Neorhizobium galegae: one gene and its partner. The protein of the gene in region 2 interacts with the protein of the main gene of each other region in a pairwise test. Links are inferred from orthologs where the notes say so. Each region holds a gene or a part of one and is shown on either strand. Other genes may lie near its edges.

Evidence for each region. The genes of interacting proteins can lie anywhere in the genome.
Region 1: the proteins of ung (region 2) and ndk interact in binary tests that used the Escherichia coli proteins (3 or more experiments, as listed by UniProt). The link is inferred for Neorhizobium galegae from one-to-one orthologs.

The regions. Positions count from the first base shown.
Region 1 is NZ_CP090095.1:1,475,498-1,478,521, reverse strand. Bases 23-2,774 are described here. They hold ndk (nucleoside-diphosphate kinase), read right to left. Parts: upstream 1,734-2,774; coding sequence 1,311-1,733; downstream 23-1,310. Other genes in these bases: LZK81_RS07380 (sensor domain-containing diguanylate cyclase), read left to right, coding at 2,727-2,774; LZK81_RS07385 (glutathione S-transferase family protein), read right to left, coding at 1,831-2,520; LZK81_RS07395 (hypothetical protein), read left to right, coding at 702-1,199; LZK81_RS07400 (CGNR zinc finger domain-containing protein), read left to right, coding at 154-702; LZK81_RS07405 (branched-chain amino acid ABC transporter permease), read right to left, coding at 23-90. In the rest of the region: more of LZK81_RS07405, read right to left, coding at 1-22; more of LZK81_RS07380, read left to right, coding at 2,775-3,024. UniProt on the Escherichia coli protein: Major role in the synthesis of nucleoside triphosphates other than ATP. The ATP gamma phosphate is transferred to the NDP beta phosphate via a ping-pong mechanism, using a phosphorylated active-site intermediate.
Region 2 is NZ_CP090095.1:3,158,462-3,161,646, forward strand. Bases 38-2,950 are described here. They hold ung (uracil-DNA glycosylase), read right to left. Parts: upstream 1,884-2,950; coding sequence 1,191-1,883; downstream 38-1,190. Other genes in these bases: LZK81_RS15725 (alpha/beta hydrolase), read right to left, coding at 38-89; LZK81_RS15730 (VOC family protein), read right to left, coding at 117-1,049; galE (UDP-glucose 4-epimerase GalE), read right to left, coding at 1,895-2,884. Also shown: more of LZK81_RS15725, read right to left, coding at 1-37; LZK81_RS15745 (YbaN family protein), read left to right, coding at 3,027-3,185. UniProt on the Escherichia coli protein: Excises uracil residues from the DNA which can arise as a result of misincorporation of dUMP residues by DNA polymerase or due to deamination of cytosine.

The sequences.
Region 1 (3,024 bases), 1.7 Mb from region 2 along the record:
GGCAAAGGCGATCGAATATCCGAAGGCGAGCGTCGCATAGAGCGCCGCCAGCGGAACCGCGTTCGCCAGTTGCTGCAGCAGATAGGCCATGGGCACTCCGATAGCGGCAATGAATATAACTGGTCATTCGCATTTTACCAGTTATAATATCGCATGAGCTTTTCCTGGACCCCGCATCGTTTTGCCGGTGGCGCGCTGGCGCTTGATGTCGCCAACAGCGTCATCCTGCGCTTCGACCCCGAGCGCAGCATCGACCGGCTCGCCGAGCCGCAGCAGATGGACGCCTTTCCGAAAGCGGCCGAAAAATTCTCCGCCGAACGGGCACTGTTCGGCGATCTCGCGCCGGTAGAGCCCGAGAACCACACGCGGTTCATCGCGCTGCGTGAAGCGATCGACCGCTATTTTCGCTGCCGGGTGCTGGGCGACGACGCACAGACGCTGCTCGCCGATTTCCTTGAGGCGACCGCCGCCATCCTGCGCCGCGCCGAGAAACACTCGCTGGAGGCGGCGACCGCCCATTCGGCGCTCAGGCTGCTTGCCGAGACGGAAATCGCGCGGATGAAGATCTGCGGCAGTTGCGGCTGGCTGTTCATCGACCGCAGCAAAAACCGCAGCCGCACCTGGTGCGACATGGCGGTGTGCGGCAACCGGGTCAAAGCCAACCGCCATTATCATCGCAGGAAGAAGGAGGCCGTGTCATGATGCGCCGGCTTATGATTTTCAGCCTTGCAGCCCTCGCTCTTTCCGCCTGCCAGCGGGAAACGGAAAAGCTGGTGGAGGTGAGCGGGCATATCTTCGTGTTCAACTACCGGGTCGCCAGCGCCACCTATCTCGTGACGCTCAAGAAGACCGGGCCGATACCGGAGGGAACCGTGGTGGTCGCGAAATTCGACGACCCCGCCGGCGGCGATCCGATCGTCATCAACGAAAAAGTCTTCCCCGCATGGGACAAGATCACCCTGCAGAGCCCCAATGTCCGGTGCGTGCGCAAGGACAGGCCCTATTTCGTCGACATCAGGCTGGTGGACGCGAGCGGCGGCACATTGCAGGAATTGAAGACCCAGCTCGTTTCGGATGTCGACCAGTCGGTGCTTCCCAGCAAGCCGCTGGTGCTCGGCGCCGGCTATGAGCGGAACCCGGAGGTCTTCAAGCCGGACGGCACGGTGGATTATGGGCAGGATACTGACTGCCCGGCATGAACGGCAGTTCACGCCCGCTGCAAGAGGCCGGCCCATAAAAAAACCGGAGCCAGGGCCCCGGTTTTGATGATTCCGATCAGAAGCTTGAGGCTCCTGACCTCAGATTTCAAATCAGCCGACGATCTCGGTTTCGGAGAACCAGTAGGCGATTTCCTGGGCGGCGGTTTCCGGAGCGTCCGAACCGTGAACCGAGTTTTCGCCGATCGAGAGAGCGAAGGTCTTGCGGATGGTGCCTTCGTCGGCGTTGGCCGGGTTGGTGGCGCCCATGATCTCGCGGTTCTTCAGGATGGCGTTTTCGCCTTCCAGAACCTGGACGATGGTCGGGCCGGAGGTCATGCCTTCGACCAGTTCGCCGAAGAACGGGCGTTCCTTGTGAACGGCGTAGAAGCCTTCGGCTTCGCGCTTGCTCATCCAGACGCGCTTGGAAGCGATGACGCGCAGGCCATTGTCTTCAAACACCTTGGTGATGGCGCCCGTGAGGTTGCGCTTGGTGGCATCCGGCTTGATCATCGAAAACGTGCGTTCAATCGCCATTGTTCTATCCTTCGTTTCCTGTGGCCCCGTGATTAAGGGGGAAAGTGCGGGGTCTTTACCCGCCCCTTTCACTGGAAACAAGGGGGTTCGGGCAATTTCACGCCGCTGTCACACTGCGCCCGACGCCATTGTGGAGGTCGAGGCAGCGTTCGAACCACAACCCGACCGGGTCGCCATCGGAAAACACCTTGGCGCCGGCGGTGACACGCATCCATTGCAGCGCGCCGAACAGGATGTAGTCGACGAAAAGCGGTCCGTCGCCGCCGATGAAGTCATGATATTTCAGGGCGTGGCGGATCGGCTCCAGTTTTGGCGCGAAACCGTCGATCTCCATCTGGCGGCTCGCCTCCATCTCTTCCAGCGTCCGGCCGAGCCGGGCCTCGCGGCTCGATCGGAAATACACCTGATCCGTCTCGCCGAGCATGTCATGAATGTTCTTCACCGCGATCTTGGTGATCGCCGTGTGCACCACCATCTGCGAAAAACCCTCGACGAAACGGGCGAGCGCCTTGCCGGCCGGCCCGCCGAACAGCGTCGGCCGGTCCGGATAGGCCTCCTCCAGATAAAGCGCGATCTCGAAGCTGTCGCGGATCAGCTCGTTGCCGTCCCGCAGGATCGGCACGGTCTTCGAGAACCCGCCTTCGAGGCTGGGGATCTCGGTAAACGGCGTCGGCTTCTCGATGAAATCGAGGCCCTTGTGGGCGAGCGCCTGCACGACTTTCCAGCAATGCGGCGAAAACGGGCGGCTCTCGTCGGCGCCGCAGAGCGAATAGAGAATACGGGTCACGGCAGGCTCCTGATCTGAACGTTCGGCCGGCAATATTGAGAGCAAATTCTCGTTTGAATCCAATCAGGAAATTTCATGGGTCGCAGTCGATCGACCATTTCGACGATCCCTTAACCGTAACTACCGGCAATCCGGCCCGTTTTAGCAAATGTTAAAACCGGTCCCGCATGGCTTGTCGCACGATCGAACAATTGTGAGGACGAGAGATGGCGGGCGAAGCGAGCAGAACGGGACAGGATCGCGGCCTGCAGGCTGTCGTCCAGCTCATGGCGAAGTTGGATGTGAGCGGCCTGCCGCGCAATTACGAGCTCTTCCACGAGGCGCTCCTCGGCGGCGACGCCGCCCTTTCGCGCGAAGTTCTGGCGCTTCCCGCCGGTCCTTCCCAGACTGTGCTCGACGAGATGGGGCTGCGCCATCAGCTCTCGGCTTTCGTCGCGCTCATGCCTGTCAGGGGTCGCGATCAGGAAATAAAGCTGCTGCTGGAACTTCGGGACAAGATGGCAA
Region 2 (3,185 bases):
TCATCGCCGCCGGTGCCGTGGAAGACGAACAGGATCGGCGCTCCGGGAGCACCGGGGCGCGCCCGGTGCACATAACTGTCGTAACTCATGATGGTCTCCTTGGACGCGTCGTCTGGTTAGGCGTCCAGCGGTTCGAGATGTTGTTCGAGCGTTGACCGCAGATGGGCATGCTGTGCGGGCAGCTTCAGGGCCTCGCCGAGATGGGCGGTATCCTCGTCCCGATCGAAGCCGGGTTCGTTGGTGGCGATTTCGAACAGCACGCCGCCCGGCGTGCGGAAATAGATCGCCCAGAAGTAATCGCGGTCGATGACCGGAGTGACCTGGTAACCGGTATCCATCAGCGCCTTGCGGACTTCGAGCTGCTTTGCGCGATTCTCGACGGCAAAGGCGATGTGGTGGACCGAGCCAGCACCGAGATTGGCGCGGGCGATGTTCGGCATGGTTTCGATGTCGATGACATCGGCACCGTTGCCGCCCGGCATGATCAGGCGGGTCACACCATCCTGAGCATCGGCTTGGCTGTAGCCCATGAACTTCAGGAGTTCGGCGGTAGCGCCTTCATCGCGAAGACGAAGCGAGGCGGAATGGAAACCGCGGATCGCATGGTCTTCGGAAATGCCGTTGCCGATGAACTGCTTGCGGGCATCATCCTTGACTTCGACGAGCGCGAAACCGTCGCCATCGGGGCCGGCGAAATGCAGGCGGTTTTCACCGAATGCGGTATCGGCCTTGATGCCTTCGGCGCCAGCTTTCGTCAGGCGGTCGGTCCAGAAACCGAACGAACCTTCCGGAACCGAGAAGAGCGTGGTGCCCACCTCGCCGGTGCCCTGACGGCCACGGGCGATATGCGGAAACGGGAAGTAGGTCATGACAGAGCCGGGCGTGCCGACTTCATCGCCATAATAGAGATGGTAGACATCCGGAGCGTCGAAATTGACGGTCTTCTTGACCCGGCGAAGGCCGAGCGTATCGGTGAAGAACTTGTTGTTGGTGCTGGCGCTGGCAGCCATCGACGTGACGTGGTGGAGGCCTTTGATCTGGTCGAGCATTTTAAACCCCTTTCTAGGAGCCGCCTGTGCGGCCCGCTTTCTGAGGTAAAGATGGTGGAACGACCGGCAATTGGATAGACGCGACGATCCGAACGCATTGTTCACTCTGCGTAGACGACCATTGGTTAATCGTTCACAGAATTAGGCTTGTTCCGGCAGGCGCCAGTCGACCGGATCCTTGCCGATCGACTGCAGATAGGCATTCGCCTTGGAGAAGGGACGCGAGCCCAGAAACCCGTTATGGGCCGACAGCGGCGACGGATGCGCCGATTTCAGCACCAGATGCCGCTGCTGATCGACGAAGGCCGCCTTCTTCTGGGCATAGGAGCCCCAGAGGATGAAGACGACGCCGTCGCACTCGTCGTTGACGGCGCGGATCACCGCGTCGGTAAACCGTTCCCAGCCCTTGCTCTGATGGGCAGCGGCCTTACCTTCCTCGACCGTTAGCACGCTGTTCAGCAACAGCACGCCCTGTTCGGCCCAGTGTTCGAGGAAACCATGTTTGGCCGGCGGAATGCCGAGATCCGTCTCCATCTCCTTGTAGATGTTGATGAGCGACGGCGGGATGCGCACGCCGGGCTTCACGGAAAAGCAAAGCCCATGCGCCTGGCCCAAGCCGTGATACGGATCCTGGCCGAGGATCACGACCTTGACCTCGTCGAGCGGCGTCAGATCGAGCGCCCGGAAATATTCCGAGCCTTTTGGAAAGATACGTTTGCCCGCTTCCTTTTCGGCAACGAGGAAGCGGCGCAATTCGCTCATATAGGGATTGGAAAACTCAGGCCCGAGCGCGTGTTTCCAGCTTTCCTCGAGCTTGACCTCGCCTTCCGCCATGTCTTGGCCCTTCAGATCACATGATGGTTCGAGCGGGAATGCCAGTCCCAGGCTGAACGGATGATATCGTTCAGCCCGAATTTCGGCTCCCAGCCGAGCACCGCCCGCGCCTTGTCGTTATTGGCAACCAACGAGGTGGAATCGCCCTCGCGCCGGCCGACATAGTCCACGGGAAAAGGTTTTCCGGAAACCTCCGAAATCGCTGCAAGCAGCTCCTTCACCGTGGTGCCGGTGCCGGTGCCGAGGTTGAGTTCCACGGTTTCGCCGCCCGCGAGAAGGTAGTCGACTGCCCGCACATGCGCGTCGGCAAGGTCGAGCACATGGATATAGTCGCGCACGCATGTGCCGTCGCGGGTGTCGTAATCGTCGCCGAACACCTTGAAGCCCTGGCGACGGCCGAGCGCCGCCTCGATGGCGAGCGGAATGGCGTGGGTTTCCGGCGTGTGCCACTCGCCGATCCGGCCCTCGAAATCGGCGCCGGCGGCATTGAAATAGCGCAGCATCACGGACTTCAGGTCCTTGTAGGTGCCGTAATCCTTCAGCGCCTGCTCGATGATGAACTTGGTGCGGCCGTAGGGATTGATCGGCGCCTGTTTGTGCGTCTCGTCCATCGGCACGCGGTCCGGCAGGCCGTAGGTGGCGCAGGTCGAGGAGAACACGAAGGCCTTCACACCCGCATCGATCGCCGCCGATAAGAGCGTCAGCGCCCCGATGACATTGTTGTCGTAGAAGGCGACCGGGTTCTTGACCGATTCCCCCACCTCGATCAGCGCCGCGAAATGCAGCACGGCATCCGGCTTGTGCTTGGCGAAAACCGCGTCTAGCCGGGCGCGGTCACGGATATCGCCCTGTTCCAGCTCACCCCAGCGCACGAATTCCGCATGCCCGTTGGAGAGATTGTCGAAGACGATCGGCTGATACCCCCGCTCGGCGAGCACCAGGCACGTATGGGAGCCGATATAGCCGGCCCCGCCGACCACGAGCACTTTCTGTTGCGACATCATTTTCCCTGCGGTTATTGAAGCCGGCGGCACTATAGCCGGCGGCGCCTAAATGTGAAGGGCGGGCGGCCAGGAGAAATTTGGGTGGAGACGCCGCTTTCGAACTTGTCTATCCTACTCAGGATATTCCATAGGTCATTTCATGCGCCTCCTCTTTCTCGCCCTCGGATGGCTGTTCGTCGCAATCGGCATTGTCGGGGCTTTCCTGCCTGTCCTGCCCACCACGCCATTCCTGCTTCTGGCCGTCGCCTGTTTCGCCCGCTCCTCGCCGCGGCTGGAGGCATGGCTACTCGACCACCCG